2 regions of the uncultured Bacillus sp. genome follow, and region 2 is predicted to be linked to the other one. Evidence: riboswitches for the same ligand, from Rfam matches in the RefSeq annotation. Region 2 holds a riboswitch; the other holds the start of a gene.
What was found. Region 2 has a riboswitch for lysine ahead of Q5C82_RS11285 (amino acid permease). Riboswitches for the same ligand answer to the same signal wherever they lie in the genome.

Region 1: it holds a riboswitch for lysine, as region 2 does, so the genes downstream of both, Q5C82_RS08855 (aspartate kinase) here and Q5C82_RS11285 (amino acid permease) in region 2, are expected to answer to the same signal.

Annotation. Positions count from the first base shown of each region.
Region 1 covers NZ_CATYRA010000004.1:213,175-221,828, reverse strand. Annotated here, with positions in the region: gene Q5C82_RS08880 (thioesterase family protein) at 1-333, opposite strand, end outside; gene sdhB (succinate dehydrogenase iron-sulfur subunit) at 393-1,154, opposite strand; gene sdhA (succinate dehydrogenase flavoprotein subunit) at 1,151-2,917, opposite strand; gene sdhC (succinate dehydrogenase cytochrome B558) at 2,951-3,559, opposite strand; gene Q5C82_RS08860 (YslB family protein) at 3,851-4,297, shown strand; gene Q5C82_RS08855 (aspartate kinase) at 4,341-5,570, opposite strand; lysine riboswitch at 5,696-5,875, opposite strand; gene uvrC (excinuclease ABC subunit UvrC) at 5,940-7,712, opposite strand; gene trxA (thioredoxin) at 7,848-8,162, opposite strand; gene abfB (alpha-L-arabinofuranosidase AbfB) at 8,490-8,654, opposite strand, start outside.
Region 2 covers NZ_CATYRA010000006.1:52,015-60,668, reverse strand. Annotated here, with positions in the region: gene Q5C82_RS11300 (iron ABC transporter permease) at 1-826, opposite strand, end outside; gene Q5C82_RS11295 (iron ABC transporter permease) at 826-1,872, opposite strand; gene Q5C82_RS11290 (iron-hydroxamate ABC transporter substrate-binding protein) at 2,077-3,024, shown strand; gene Q5C82_RS11285 (amino acid permease) at 3,389-4,798, opposite strand; lysine riboswitch at 4,902-5,081, opposite strand; gene sspJ (small acid-soluble spore protein SspJ) at 5,198-5,338, opposite strand; gene Q5C82_RS11275 (metal-dependent hydrolase) at 5,507-5,989, shown strand; gene Q5C82_RS11270 (LTA synthase family protein) at 6,089-7,942, shown strand; gene Q5C82_RS11265 (substrate-binding domain-containing protein) at 7,969-8,654, opposite strand, start outside.

The DNA.
Region 1 (8,654 bases), on a different contig from region 2:
ATTGCGGTTCTCTCCGAGATAATGCAGGGTAAGAGATGAGCTGCCGACAGCGCTTGTTTTCACATAGATGCGCAGCTCTTCATAAGGCATGACTTGGCGCAAATAATCGCATTGCTGGCTTGCCACGACCGTCATTGTCTGTTTGTTTTCATTCATCATATTCAGCTTTTTAAAATAAGAAATCCGTGCCTCCTCAAAGTATATAAAAGGCGTTACATTATTCATATGTCCAAACATGTCCGTCTCGGAAAATCGCACGGATACTTCATTAAAAAAAGAAAAGGATGTTTTCCATTCTTGGAACGGCATATCAATATAAGCGGGAAGCTTCATCTTTATTCATCTCCTTATTGTTAAAAAAACCTCTCCCATGCGGAAGAGGTTTTTTCTTCTTATACTCTGTCGCTTCCGAAGAAATTGCGGAACGCTTGTAAGTTTGTATCTCTGTTCAAGGCTGCAATGGATGTAGTGAGCGGGATGCCTTTCGGACAGGATTGAACGCAGTTTTGCGAGTTGCCGCAATCTGCAAGGCCGCCTTCATCCATCAGTGCTTCTAATCGGTCAGATTTATTCATGGCGCCTGTCGGATGTGCGTTAAACAGGCGGACCTGAGACATCGGTGCTGGCCCCATGAACTTCGATTTGCTGTTCACATTCGGGCAGGCTTCGAGGCAGACGCCGCACGTCATGCATTTTGATAATTCATATGCCCATTGACGGCGTTTTTCCGGCATTCTCGGTCCCGGTCCTAAATCGTAAGTACCGTCAATCGGTATCCACGCTTTTACCTTTTTCAATGAATCAAACATTCTGCTTCGGTCAACCTGCAAATCACGCACGACCGGGAATGTTTTCATTGGTTTTAAGCGGATCGGCTGTTCAAGCTGGTCGATAAGTGCCGTACAAGACTGGCGGGGCTTTCCGTTTATGACCATTGAACATGCGCCGCATACTTCTTCAAGACAGTTCATATCCCATGTGACAGGGGTTGTCTTTTCACCTTTCACGTTAACCGGATTCCGGCGAATTTCCATCAGAGCGGAAATGACGTTCAGGTTCGGGCGGTATGGAACCTCAAATTCTTCATCGTAAGGCGTGCTGTCAGCTGTATCTTGACGTGTGATAATAAATCGTATGGTTTTTTGTTCACTCATGATTTTTTCGCCACCTTCTTCTTCGAGTAATCCCGTTTCCGAGGCGTTATCAGTGATACATCAACATCCTGATACTCAAATTCCGGCGCTTCATACGGGCTTACATGTTTAGCCATTGTTGTTTTGAGCCATTCATCATCATTACGTTCAGGATAATCCGGTTTATAATGGGCGCCCCGGCTTTCATTTCGGTTGTATGCGCCAAGGGTAATCACCCTTGCAAGCTGAAGCATGTTCGAGAACTGGCGTGTGAACATTGCCCCCTGGTTGCTCCATTTTGTTGTGTCATTGATGTTGATCTTTTTAAACCGCTCCATTAATTCCTGAATTTTGTCATCCGTTTTCAATAGTTTGTCGTTATGGCGGACAACTGTGACGTTCGCCGTCATCCACTCCCCAAGCTCTTTGTGAAGAACATAGGCATTTTCGGTTCCGTCCATACTCATAATCTCAGCCCATTTTTCTTCTTCTTTTTTAACGTGAGCGTCGAATAAAGATGAAGACATGTCTTCTGCTGAAGATTCTAAGCCGTTTACATATTTCACCGCATTCGGTCCGGCCACCATTCCTCCGTAAATCGCGGAGAGCAGGGAGTTTGCCCCCAAGCGGTTGCCGCCGTGCATAGAGTAATCACATTCCCCGGCTGCAAAGAGTCCCGGGATGTTTGTCATTTGATCGTAATCCACCCATAAACCGCCCATTGAATAATGGACTGCCGGGAAGATTTTCATCGGAAGCTTCCGCGGGTCGTCTCCCATGAATTTCTCATAAATCTCAATGATGCCGCCAAGCTTGATATCAAGCTCTTTCGGATCTTTATGAGACAGATCGAGATATACCATGTTTTCGCCGTTAATGCCGAGCTTCTGGTTGACGCACACATCAAATATTTCGCGTGTCGCTATATCACGCGGCACCAAGTTTCCATAAGCCGGATATTTTTCCTCTAAGAAATACCACGGCTTCCCGTCTTTATATGTCCACACGCGTCCGCCTTCACCGCGCGCTGATTCACTCATCAGTCTTAGTTTGTCATCGCCCGGTATGGCTGTCGGGTGGATTTGAATAAATTCTCCGTTTGCATAATACGCTCCCTGCTGATAAACGATCGACGCAGCAGACCCTGTATTAATCATGGAGTTAGTCGATTTTCCAAAAATGATTCCCGGTCCGCCCGTTGCCATGATGACAGCGTCTGAACGAAAGGATTCAATTTGCATGTTTGTCAGGTTTTGCGCAACAATTCCGCGGCAGGTTCTGTCATCATCTAATACAGCGCCAAGGAATTCCCAGCCTTCGTATTTTGTAACCAGACCCGCAACTTCGTATCTGCGCACTTGCTCGTCCAGTGCGTAAAGCAGCTGCTGTCCCGTCGTCGCACCCGCATAAGCTGTTCTGTGGTGCTGTGTACCCCCGAATCGGCGGAAATCAAGCAGCCCTTCAGGCGTCCGGTTAAACATGACGCCCATCCGGTCTAATAAGTGGATAATAGAAGGCGCCGCTTCACACATCGCTTTAACCGGCGGCTGGTTTGCGAGAAAGTCTCCTCCGTATACAGTGTCATCAAAATGTTCCCACGGAGAGTCACCTTCCCCTTTTGTATTGACCGCTCCGTTTATGCCGCCTTGCGCACAAACCGAATGAGAACGTTTGACAGGAACGATGGAAAACAGCTTAACCGCCATTCCCGATTCCGCTGCTTTAATTGTCGCCATGAGGCCGGCAAGACCCCCGCCGACTACGATAATGCTTGATTGACTCATGATAGCCCCTCTCCCTCTAGTAATCTAGTACTCTTATACAAATGCAAAAATCGCTTTTAAGCCTACGTAAGACAGTGCAACAAAAATGATCAGCGTAACGTATGTCGAAATTCTTTGAGAACGAGGCGTTACCGTGATGCCCCATGTAACAGCGAAAGACCATAAACCGTTCGAGAAGTGGAAAATTGTTGATAAAACACCGACAATGTAAAAGCCAAGCATAGCCGGAGAGCTCAAAATATTCGCCATCATGTCGAAATTGACCTCAGCGCCCATTTGTGCGGCAATACGGGTTTCCCACACGTGCCAGCTCACGAAAATGAGGGTGATGATACCGGTTACACGCTGCAGGACGAAGAGCCAGTTTCTCATATAGCTGTATTGGCCTGCGTTATTTTTTGCAGTAAACGCTATGTACACACCATAAACTGCATGATAAATTAATGGTAAGAAGATAATAAAAATTTCCAAGGCATACCTGAAAGGCAGACTATCCATAAAATGAGCAGCACTATTGAATGCTTCAGCGCCCCTTGCGGCAAACTGGTTGACGACTAAATGCTGAATGAGAAAGATGCCGACCGGTATGACGCCAAGCAAGGAATGCAATCTTCGAAAATAAAACTCTCTGTTCCCAGACATTACTTTACCCCCTGTTTGATAAGTGCGAAATGTGCTAAATCTCTTCCCCCACTTCTTTCAATTGTAAGCACTTTATTAAGATTTATTGACAATTTCATTTTACTCCTCCCTCAAAAGGGCGTCAAGAAAACGCGTACATAAATTATAATTTTCCGAATTGAATAGTTGATTTAAAAATTTTATTTTATCAATATATGTTTCTGTTTAATTTTTCATAAGAATTATAGGATCATTCTGTAATCCTCCCCCCTGTTTGGGCTATAATATACCAAGGAGAGAGGGGAGACAGATATGAAGTCTAAATTTGAAGCATCTATTGACAACCTAAAAGAAATTGAAATGAATGCCTATGCCTACGAACTAATACGAGAGATTGTTCTCCCAGATATGCTTGGCCAAGATTACTCTTCCATGATGTATTGGGCAGGGAAACATCTCGCCCGTAAGTTTCCTCTTGAATCATGGGAGGAATTTCCGGCCTTCTTTGAAGAAGCGGGCTGGGGAACCCTCACCAACGTAAGCGCTAAAAAACAGGAGCTTGAATTTGAACTTGAAGGGCCGATCATTTCCAACCGGCTTAAACATCAGAAAGAGCCATGCTTTCAGCTGGAAGCTGGTTTTATTGCTGAACAAATTCAATTGATGAATGACCAGATTGCTGAATCATATGAACAAGTGAAAAAGAGAGCCGATAAGGTGGTTCTGACTGTGAAATGGGATATGAAAGACCCAGTGTAATCAAAAAGGCGGTGACTGCATAGTCCCGCCTTTTTGATTGTCATTACACAGCTGAAGGATGTTTTGAAAGCTCAAATGCATCGTGCAGCGCTTCGACCGCTTTCACCATGTCATTTTCGCTTACGACTGTTGATACTTTGATTTCAGATGTGCTGACCATTTTGATTAATATGTTTTTTTCCGCCAGTACAGCAAACATTTCAGCCGCTACACCAGGGTTTGAGACCATGCCGGATCCGACAATGGATACTTTGGCCAATTTGCTTTCTGTCTCGATTTTCTCGAATTCAAGCGCGTCTTTATATTCTTCAAGCACCGCAACGGTTTGGTCTGCGTCTTCTGTTTTAACAGAGAAGGAAATTCCGGTCTGATTGTCTCCAGCCTGCGTTTGGATAATGATATCGACGTTAATGTTTCTTTTGGCAAGTGTTGTAAAAATAGTAGACAGGGTTGTCAGGCCGCCAGTCAGCCCATAAATGGTTACCCTTGTGATTTGGTCTTCGAACGCAATGCCTCTGACAATTAAATTTTGCTCCATGGATGATTCCTCCTCAATTAATGTTCCCGCTTCTGTTTCTGTACTTGAACGCACTTCTAAAGGCACTTGGTAATTTTTCGCGAATTCAACAGCTCTCGGATGAAGAACGCCGGCGCCCAAATTGGCAAGCTCAAGCATTTCATCGTATGAGATACCGGCAAGTTTTCTCGCTGATTTCACATAGCGCGGATCGGTAGTAAACACGCCGGGCACGTCCGTGTATATGTCACATTTATCCGCTTTTAATGCGGCAGCCAAAGCAACTGCAGTTGTATCTGAACCGCCCCGGCCCAATGTCGTGATTTCGCAATCCTCTGTCATGCCTTGGAATCCTGCGACAATGACAATTTTTCCTTGCTCAAGCTGGTCTGCTAAAACCGAAGTGTCGATATCTGTGATCCTGGCGTTTCCGTGAACGGCTTCCGTACGGATTCCCGCCTGCCAGCCAGTATAGGACACAGCGTCATAGCCTTTTTCCTGCAGCGCCATTGAAAGCAAGGAAATGGTGACCTGCTCGCCCGTCGCCAGCAGCATATCCATTTCTCGTCTGCTCGGCTGGTCAGAAATTGCTTTTGCAAGGCCGACCAATTCGTCAGTGGATTTCCCCATAGCTGAAACGACAACAACGACTTGATGGCCCTTCTGTTTTTCTGCAATCGCGCGGTTTGCAGCATTTTGAATTTTTTCGACTGAGCCGACGGAAGTACCTCCGAATTTTTGTACAATAAGACCCATGTATGACCACCCTTTACATTTTGGTTCGTGCGGGTGAGGAGAAAGAGCGCTTTGTCCACAATAAAAAAAGCAACGAGAGGAATTGCTCTCATTGCTTACAATTAATCATCATGAATGATTATGAACAACGAGATAGCCCTCCAAGAAAATGATTTCTTGACAGCCTTACATTTATTCAATGCACGGCCAGCAAATAATATCGATGGGGTTTTATTTGCTTCGGCGACGCTCCCCTTTCAGCCTTTTTCACAGAATCCATCTTTCTCCAAAGGCTTACTCTTGAAGTTCGCACCTCTATCTTCACCATATAACACGATCTAACTATGAAATTAGTTCACATTTTATCAGATCTTTTTTAAAAGGACAACATTATTTTTGCAATTTGTCGTAAAGCAGCTGAGCTGCCGCTGCGGGAACACCCGCTTTTTGGATGTCCTCAAGGCTTGCTTCCTTCATTTTTTTAACCGAACCGAAATGCTTTAACAGCATTTTCTTTCTTTTCTCTCCGATACCCGGGATGTCGTCCAATACGGATTGAAACGCGCTTTTTCCGCGGATTTGCCTGTGAAAACTGATCGCAAAACGGTGCACCTCGTCCTGAATGCGCTGCAGGAGGTAAAATTCCTGACTGTTTCGTTCCAAATACACCGTCTCCAGCGGATCTCCGATTAATAAATTTGAAGTTCTGTGTTTTTCGTCTTTGGCTAAACCGGCGATTGGGATATCCAAGCCAAGTTCATTTTCAATGACATCCCTTGCAGCGTTGATCTGCCCTTTTCCTCCGTCAATAATGATCAGATCAGGCAGCGGCAGATTTTCGCGAAGCACTCTCGTATAGCGTCTTCTAACGACCTCTCTCATTGAGCCGTAATCATCCGGTCCCGTAACGGTTTTGATTTTATATTTGCGGTATTCCCTTTTGTTCGGTTTGCCGTCGATAAACACGATCATCGCGGAAACCGGGTTTGTCCCCTGTATGTTTGAGTTATCAAACGCTTCAATTCTGTGCGGAGTATAAATATTCAGTGCTTCACCGAGTTTATGCACAGCCCCGATTGAGCGCTCCTCGTCCCGTTCGATTAAGGAGAATTTTTCTTTCAGCGCGATTTTCGCGTTTTTATGGGCCAGCATAAGCAGTTCTTTTTTCGAGCCTTTTTTTGGCTGGTGGACGTTTGTTTCCAGCAGCTGTTCGATCATGGATTGATCAACGCTGTCCGGAACTAAAATTTCCTTTGGAAGGAAGTGGTTGTTTTTTGAATAGAACTGCCCGATGAACGTAAGAAACTCTTCATCTGCTTCCTGATAGAGCGGGAACATGCTGACATCGCGTTCAATGAGCTTTCCTTGGCGGATAAAAAAGACCTGTACGCACATCCAGCCTTTATCATAAGCGTAAGCGAATACATCACGGTCGACTAAGTCATTCATCGTCATTTTTTGTTTTTCCATCGTTGATTCGATATGGGCAATTTGGTCACGAAGCTCCTTTGCCCGTTCAAATTCAAGATTCTCAGCCGCCTCAAGCATTTTCTCTTCAAGCTCTTTTTTAACGTCGTTATAGCCGCCCTTTAAGAAACGGGTAATGCTCTCAACCAGTTCTCTGTTCGTCTCTTCGGAAATGTCCTTTACGCACGGAGCGAGACATTGGCCCAGATGATAGTAGAGGCACACTCTGTCCGGCAGCTTGGAGCATTTTCTGAGAGGGTACAGACGGTCGAGCAGTTTTTTTGTTTCCCTTGCGGCCTGTACATTCGGGTACGGCCCGAAATAGCGCCCTTTGTCTTTTTTGACATTGCGGGTGACAATCAGCCTTGGGTGGCGTTCATGGGTGAGTTTTATGAAAGGATAGGTTTTGTCGTCTTTCAGCATGACGTTGTATTTCGGATCATGCTTTTTGATCAGGTTCATTTCTAAAATAAGCGCTTCAAGATTGGAGGACGTCACGATATATTCAAAATCCTCGATTTCCGTCACAAGCCTTTGTGTTTTCGCATCATGAGAACCGGTGAAGTAGGAGCGCACTCTGTTTTTCAGCACTTTTGCTTTTCCTACGTAGATCACAGTCTGCTGCCGGTCCTTCATGAGATAACACCCGGGCTGATCGGGAAGGAGGGCGAGTTTTTCTTTCAGTTGTTTGTTCATATGTTACCCTTCCTTAAATTTAGTCCTTTGCTTCCAGTTTAACACGAACAGGTGTTTTTCTCCATGGTTCACGATTAGCGAATAAAAAAAGCGATCCCTCAATTGGAATCGCTCTGGCATGTAAGCAGCCGAAAATTAAAGATGTTTGTTTACAAGCTCTTGAAGCGCTTCTTTCGGTTTGAAGCCGACAGATGTTTCAACAACTTCTCCATCTTTTAAGACAAGAAGTGTCGGGATGCTCATAACGCCGTATTTGCCGGCTGTTTCTTGGTTCTCATCTACATCGATTTTTACGATTTTTAGTTTGTCGCCCATTTCTTGATCCAATTCTTCAAGAACAGGTGCAATCATTTTACAAGGTCCGCACCAAGGTGCCCAGAAATCAGCCAGTACGACGCCTTCGCTTGTTTCAGCTGAGAAAGATTGATCAGTTGCTTTTACGATAGCCATTATTGAATTCCTCCAATTGTGAAATGATGATTTTTAGTATAGCATCTCCCATTCGTTCACGCTATTTAAATGCTTATAAATTATTTTTTCCTGATCACAATCGGTTTACTCATGTTTATCTGGATTGAATGGGCTATGTCACTTTGCATTAAAACACGAATCTGATAATGGCCCCAATGACTACAATCGCCCCGATGATCATTAGAATAGTACGAAGCATAGAATAACATCTCCTCTTCACTGTCATGTACCTTTACCATGCCCTGCCGGAGCTGTTTTAAAACATGAAAAAGAGCGCCGGCATGAAGCTCCGGCGCTCTAGCTCGCTCAAGAATCAGCACGCAGCGTGAGTAAGACGACTGACATTGGCGGGAGTTTTACTTTCAGTTTGTTTTTGTTGAGCGTGTATTGGCTGAAAGATTCCGGTTTGACGTGATGAGGATCGTCAAACGTGTTATGTGCATTCATTTTGTCAGCCGTCAGAATGATTCC
Region 2 (8,654 bases):
TTGCCACGTGAGGCGCGATCAATCCGAGAAACGCGATGCCCCCTGCAGCTGCTACGCATGAAGCGGCAAGTATGACCGCTGCCAGAAGAAGAATCCGTCTTTCCCTTTCAACAGCAGTGCCCAGCCCGGTCGCTAATTGGTCTCCAAGCTGCAAAATGTTCAAATAGCGTGCCTTATATAAAGTAAACGGAAGCAAGATCACAATCCAAGGAAGAATCGCCCAAATCATATTCCAGTTCGCCCCCCATATCGAGCCGGATATCCAAACCGCGGCTTGCATAAAATCATGAGGGTCCATCTTGAGCTGAAAAATCAACAACAGGGCGTTAAATCCGGCATTCACGCCAATGCCGACTAAAATCAGCCGAATCGGGGTCACGCCTTTTTTCCAAGCCAGAAGATAAATGAGAAACGCGGCTAGGATTGCACCCGCCAAAGCACTGAACGGCAGCATAAATGTACCGAAAAAGCTGAGGTCTGAAGCTGATCCTTGAAAAAAGTAAATAAAAAGCACAACAGCAAGAGAGCCGCCGGCGTTAATTCCGAGAATACCAGGCTCAGCCAGATCATTTTGAGATACGCTTTGCAAAATGGCTCCAGCAACAGCGATTCCTGCCCCAACGAGCAAGGAAAGGATGATCCGGGGGAGCCTGAACTCAAATAAGACAAGCTCGTCACGCGCCGTTCCTTGGCCGAAAAAGACTTGAAGCGTTTTAAGCGGTGCAATTTTGATGACGCCCAAATTTAGACTGATAAAAAAGACCAGTACGATGAGCAGAAAGGTCACAGCCATCACAAAGAGCGGTTTTTTCATTTTTGTTTTCATTACAGCCCTCTCCTTTCACGGCGTGCCAAATAAAAGAAAAAGGGAACGCCGATAAGAGAAGTCAGCGCGCCGACAGGCGTTTCAAAGGGCGCATTTACGAGTCTTGCCGCAATGTCAGCAAACACAAGCAAAACAGCTCCGAGCACGGCCGAACAAGGAATAATCCACCGATAATCCACACCGACCAAAAACCGGGTAATATGCGGAATGATCAGCCCGATAAATGCGATGGTGCCGGCAATGGAAACCGCAGCTCCCGTCAAAATCACAACGACAAGCATGCCAACCAGTTTTACCGCTGATGTATATTGTCCAAGCCCTTTCGCCAGCTCATCACCGAGACTTAACACTGTCACAGAACGGGCGATGATAAACGCCAGCGTTAAACCGACAGCCCCTGCGAGAAGCAAAAGCTGGACACCTGACCATTTCACGCCCGCTACTCCGCCTGCGTACCAAAAACTGATATCCTGAGCGACATCAAAGCGGATTGCAATGGCGGTTGAAATGCCCGTAAAGAAATAAGTAACAGCCGTCCCTGCGAGAGCAAGTTTTACAGGCGTAAGTCCGCCTCTTGAAAACATGCCGATACCCATTACCGTCGATGCCCCCAGCCCCGCTCCTGCAAAGGACCATAGCACAAGCCCCATAGCAGAAAGTCCGGGAAAAAAGGCAAATGCAAGCGAAACGGCAAACGCGGAGCCCGATGTAACACCCATAATCGAAGGCTCTGCCAAAGGGTTTCTCGTCATCCCCTGCATGATCGCTCCCGACACTGCTAGCAATGCGCCGACAAGTGCGGCAGCAGCCGTTCTTGGCAGCCGAAGATCGTGTATAATTTGGTGGGACGTCTCTGTCGGCTGAAAATGAAAGATGGCGTCCCACACAGTGCGCAAATGAATATCCGCTGCACCGAGGGATATGGATAAAAGCGCGCCAAGGCATAGTAAGCTTATCCCTGCAATAAGGACAATGATCGCGCTATATGACCTTGACGTCCATTGGATTTCTTCTGATGTGGTCTGTCTATTTTTCTTTTGACTCAACAGCCGTACTTCCTTTCCGATACTGATAATGATTATCAATTGCTGTTCCAGTATATCACTTTTTTCCGCTGATTTAATAGAGCGTTTTAAACAATAATGAGAATATAATTGCAAAAATATCGTGTCAACTGGCTCTTGCGATGGTATAATCACATCGATAATGATTCTCTTTATCACCCATTTTCCAGAAAGAAGGTATGAGATATGACCCATATATATAAGAAACTCGGAGCTGTATTTTTTGCCCTGCTATTGATTGCAGCGCTGGCAGCCTGTGGAAATAACTCAGAAAGCAAAGGCTCTTCCTCTGATTCAAAAGACGAAGAAACCATTACATACAAGGCTGAAAACGGAAATGTGAAAATTCCTAAACATCCTAAACGGGTGGTTGTCATGGCTGACGGCTACTACGGCTACTTCAAAACACTGGGCATCAACGTCGTCGGTGCGCCTGAGAATGTATTTAAAAACCCTTACTACAAAGGAAAAACCGACGGTGTCACAAACATCGGAGACGGCACGTCCGTTGAAAAAGTCATTGATTTGAATCCTGACCTGATTATTGTCTGGACAACGCAAGGCTCTGATATTAAAAAGCTTGAGAAAATCGCGCCGACTGTCGCGGTAAAATACGATAAGCTCGACAATATCGAACAGCTGAAAGAATTCGCAAAAATGACGGGAACTGAAGATAAAGCGGAAAAATGGCTGGCTAAGTGGGATAAAAAAGTTGCGGCAGCTAAAACAAAAATCAAAAAAGCCGTCGGTGACAAAACCATTTCCATTATGCAAACGAACGGAAAAGACATTTACGTATTCGGTAAAGATTTCGGAAGAGGCGGAAGCATCATTTACAAAGATCTCGGCCTGCAGGCTACAAAGCTGACAAAAGAAAAAGCCATTGACCAGGGTCCTGGATATACAAGTATTTCATTAGAGAAGCTCCCTGACTTCGCCGGAGATTATATTTTCGCAGGACCATGGCAATCAGGCGGTGATGATGGCGGCGTTTTTGACAGCTCCATCTGGAAGAACCTAAGCGCCGTTAAAAATGACCATGTCTATAAGATTGACCCAATTGGCTTCTATTTTACAGATCCGATTTCATTAGAGGGCCAGCTGAAGTTTATTACGGAAAGCTTAACAAAATAAACAAAAGAGCCGCCTGCCTGCGGCTCTTTTTCCATCCATTAAAAGGAGCGGCTCATTTTGAACCATATCGGATATTTTCTTGCACAATTTATATTTAGCTGCATGATCATCGCGATCAGTTTTTTTAACAGGCTCTATATCGGAAAACCTTTTTTTGATGTGCTTCTTGTATTTATATTAATCCTTGTTTTGTTTAGCTTACTGGAGAGACTGAAAGAACGTTTTTTGCATATGCGATTATCCGCAAAGGTTTTTCTCTCTATTTCAGCTTTCCTGTCAGCTATTTTAACGATCGGATTACTAACAGGAGAAATTGTATTTCGATAACAAAAGACACCTGAAAAGCAAATCAGGTGTCTTTTGTTTATGCTTGTTTTTCTTTCTGGAACTTTTTAACCACAAATGGATAAACGATCAAGCCGACAAAGAATAAACCGATGCCGAGAATAAATGTCGTTAAATCCGCTGTGCCTGTTACAATTACAAACACTGAGTATGCGCACGCTAAAATCGCAATCAATCCGTCTTTTACGCGGGAGCCTTTCAGCTGGTCATATGTTTCACCTTTGATGACAAGCTTCAAGCTGTAAATCGCTGATACCAAATACGGAATTAAGTACGCAAGCGTTGCCGCTGTTGTTAAAAACGTAAATGCGTCACTTATTGTCCGGGAAATAACAGAGAAAATGAAGACCTGTGACATCACGTTTGTAATAATCAGCGCATTAATAGGACTTCCCTTTTTATTCGTTTTCGCAAAGAATGCCGGAAAATCTCCTGCTTTAGCAGCTTGGTAAGGAACCTCAGAGCCAAGCAAAATCCAGCCGAGCATCGTTCCGAATAAGCAAAGAATCGCCAATAGCGCCATGATCACGCTTCCCGCGTTCCCGACAATCGCATACAGCACATCAACGAACGGTTTTTCAGATCCAACAAGTTTATCATGCGGCAGAACGCCCATCGTAATTAAAGTCACAATAATATAAATGCTCAAGGCAATCAGCAAGCCGGTAATTGTTGCACGTTTTACATCACGCTGAGAACGCGCGCGTCCGGACAGGATAACAGCTGATTCAATTCCCACAAACGCCCAAAGAGTAGAAATTGCGGCGTTGTGAACCTGTCCGCCAATTCCGATGCTTGTGCCGTTTTCGCCTTGAATTGGAAAATAAAAATGATCGAATAATGTCGTTTGAAATACAAACAATCCGGCAACGATAAAGAAGACAAACCCTAATACTTTCGAAAACGTTGTGATAAAGTTTAATTTACTTGCACCGTTAATGCTTGCAACAAGAATCGTGTGCGTTCCCCATAACAAGATCGTACAAACAGCAAACGTCAGCAATTGGCCGAGTGTCACCTCTTGCCCGCCGATCGAAAACATTACACGTTTATCAACTAAGATCGGGAAGAACGAAGTCAAGTAACCGGCAAGACTTGTAATAATCGCCACGTTACTGATCCAGCTCGCCACCCAGTAGCCCCACACCATTGTGAATCCGGCAGCGTTCCCTTTCTTCGGATCTGAAAACAGCGCTCTCGCATAACTTTGCGGTCCCGCTGTCAGTTCGGGCTTGCGAATGGACAAGTGCCCGAAGACAAGCGCAATCATCAGCACGCCGGCACCTGTCAAAAGCCAGGCGGACGTAGCGCCAAGCGGACTTGCGATAGTAGCAAGCGAACTCGGCAAGGAGAAAATTCCTGATCCAACCATATTTCCAACGACAAACGCCGTTAATAACCAAAAACCCCATTTTTTCGTCTGTTCCATTCCAGTACCTCCATGATTCTTTGTACGGACCAGACCCCGAGATCATATAAACGCAAAAAAAGCCTGAACAAAAGTCCATGCTTAAAGAAACACACACCCTTGATCTCCGGATAGCCCTCCGCGAAAAAGCACGCGGCAGTCCTGCACTTATTCAGATACAGTCCCAGCATAGAGAAGGATCGGCTTTCTCCACACTTCGGCGCTGATGCCTTTTACACATGTTTAACAGCTCCTGTCAGCCTGGCATGTGTGACTCATCATCCGCGCAACCTCTACCTCACTGAGAAAGAGTGAGGATTTAATTATTCAGTTACTCCCAGAAGGTTATCAAAGAAAGGATGATCTGTCAAAGGGAACAGATGGAAAATACGGATAGAGCCAAGCCCTATCCGCATGTGGTTATCGATTATTTTTCTTTTTTTGCACAGCTTCTTGAAGCGGATCATCTTTTAGAGCTGAACCGGCATCTTCAAGAGCTCCCTGGATTACGTTTTTTTCTTTTTCAGAACGTTTTCCTTTATCTTTATTAAAGAAACCCATTCGTATCACCTCTTTATAGAAAATAGGTACATGTTTAAGATGCCTTTTTCCTTGAGAAATTATGCGGGAAATTTTTTATCGTCCAAAGTCCTGTTGATCAAACATACATTCTCTTGATATATTTGTAATTCAGAGATTTTTTGCAAAAGATAAAAGGAGAAGCGGGAAATGACAGGAAAAACACACATCATGGGAGGCATCGCTTCTTGTACGGCAGTGGCTTATTATTATGGATTTGATCCAGTGCTTATGGCTGCCTCAGGCGCGGTTGGGGCATTGATACCCGATATCTGCCACACGCAAAGCAAAATCGGGAGAAGATTTCCTATTTTATCGAAAGTGGTCAGCTCCGTTTTTGGCCACCGAACCTTTACGCACAGCCTGCTGTTTCTGCTCATCATGTTTTTTATCACAGCCACATATATTCCAGATAAAAACATATCAACCGGACTGATGATCGGAATGGCGAGCCATTTAATTCTTGACGCTTGGACGGTGAACGGAATCAAATTATTATTCCCTTCAACGATTCGCGTGCGGCTCCCATTATATATGAAGACAGGCAGTTTTTCCGAGCAGCTCGTGTTAGCCGGGCTGACAATTGCTTCATGTTACTACTTTTATATGCTGTTTCATGGACGCATGTTTTAAACGTGAGTGCTGACACTTGTCTGAACGGGCTGTTTTTAGTAGGTTTTACATAAGAAACATTTCATGCAGATGATTAAGAAAACGCGAGGAGTCATATTAATGAAAGGAACCTTTTTTCACAATCAGCGGTTTTTATGTATTTCGATCGTATTCATGTGGATCAAAACGTATGCGATCTATAAACTCGGCTTTGATTTGCAGATCGATTCTCTGTTGGAGGAGCTGATGTTGCTGATCAACCCGCTCAGCTTTATCCTTCCTTTATTCGGGATCGGCCTGCTTCTGAAAGAAAACAAGCAGCGGGTCTTTTTGCTGATTGCCAATTTGGTTCTGACTGTAATCTTGATTTCCAACACGATTTTTTACGGCTTTTATATCGATTTTATTACCATCCCGGTTTTGTTTCAGGCCAGTAACATGAGCGATATGGGCAGCAGTGTAAAAGAACTGTTCAATCCTCTGTTTATCGCCCTATTTGCAGATTTGGTCTTTCTTCTGCTGCTTGCCCGAAAAGAGAAACACCCGCAGACAAAAGCCGCATCCCGCACGATCAAACGGTACTATGCAGCTTCCTGCGGCATGATTTTATGCACCCTGGCACTTGCAGAAGTACAGCAGCCGAAGCTTTTGGCACATTCCTTTGACCGCGAAATGCTCGTTAAAAGCATCGGTCTGTTTCAATTCCATATCTACGATACGATTTCTCAGACTGTTAATATAAGCGCGAAAGCATTTGCAGATGAAGACAGCATGACTGCCATTAAAAACTACACAGAGGCTGATTACAGCAAGCCTGACCAAGGCAAATTCGGGCTGGCAAAGGGGCGCAACGTCATCTTTGTGACGCTTGAATCGACCCAAAGCTTCGTTCTGAATGAAAAGGTAAATGGAAAAGAAATTACCCCGTTTATGAATGATTTCATCAAAAAAAGCTATTACTTTGATCATTTCTATCAGCAAACAGAACAAGGCAAAACATCTGATTCAGAATTCATCGTCGCGAACTCGCTATATCCTTCCCTTAGCGGCGCCGTCTTTTTCACGAAAAGCGATCATCAATTTCATACGATGTACAAATCGCTGAAACAACATGATTATTATTCAGCCGTCTTTCACGCCAACCATAAAACATTTTGGAACCGAGATGTGATGTACAATTCATTTGGGATTGACCGCTTTTTTGATGTTGATGACTTCCATGTCACTCCCGGAACATCAACAAGCTGGGGCTTAAAGGATAAGGAATTTTTAGAGCAGTCAGCCGGAAAGCTGAAAAGCCTGCCGCAGCCGTTCTACAGCAGTTTCATCACCTTAACGAATCATTTTCCGTTTGAGATTGATGAAAAGGATCAGCTGATTGATGAATACGATTCAAGCAGCGACCTGCTAAACCGCTATGTGACAACGGTTCGCTATGAAGATGAGGCATTGAAGCATTTTATCAAAAGGCTGAAGGACGAAGGCTTATACGAAAATTCGATGATCGTATTTATGGGAGATCATTACGGCATTTCAGAGGCCCATAACGAGGCGATGGCTGAGTTTTTAGGAAAAGATGAAATCACGCCGTATGACAACGTTCAGCTCCAGCGAGTGCCGTTTATCATACATATCCCGGGAATCACCGATCATAAGCCGGAAACCATCTCTGATGCCGGAGGGCAGGTCGACGTCAGGCCGACACTGATGCATTTGCTAGGCATTGAAACAAAGGGAGATATTCAATTCGGCAATGATTTGCTGTCAGATGACCGCAACCCATTCGCCGTGCTGAGAAACGGCAGTTTTATTACGAACGACTATGTATACACGAAAAACACGTGCTACAGCCAAAAAACAGGTGAAGTGCTGGAAGATCAGAATGCGTGCCTCCCTTATAAGGAGAAAGCAAACGAAGAGCTGTCTTTCTCTGATAAAATCTTAAACGGCGACCTGCTCCGTTTTTATGAATAAAAAATCCCTCTTTATAGAGGGATTTTTTACGTTTCAAACATTACTTTACCAGTCAGCTTTGTGTGATAGCCGTTTAAATGAGACAGATTCGCCTTGTATTCCTCAGAATTCAAGATCTCCTTCACGGCCTTCAGCAGCTGCTCATGTTTTTTCATAACGACAATATCATATTGTTCTTCGATGAGCGGGATAAAATCAACACTGCCCATATGTGCCGCGTGCTGCGCCCCGATTCCCGCGTCAGCCTGTCCGCTTGAGACTTGTGAAGCGACAGCGTAATGATTGGTCACGATTTCGCCGTATCCCTTTACATCAGCCGGATTCACACCAAGCAAGCCAAGCTGCTCATCAAGGAGCACCCTTGCGCCCGAACCTCTTTCTCTGTTGATGATCCGGATATCGGTCCTTTTCAAGTCTTCCCAGCTTTGAATGTTTTTCGGATTTCCTTTTTGAACATACAGTCCTGCTTTGCGGAGAACGACATTGATCAGACAAAACGGTTCACCTGACAAAATCCGTTTTGCATAAGGCGCGTTATATTGCCCTGTTTCCGCATCATACAAATGCAGGCTGACAATGTCACACTTTCCTTGATACATATCAATCAGGCTGTTTAAGCTTCCTTTGTATTTACGGAGCGGCGTCTCCTGAATGGCATTCTCCAAATGCTTACTGAGCAGATCCATCGAAATGTCCTGTCCGCTGATCATGA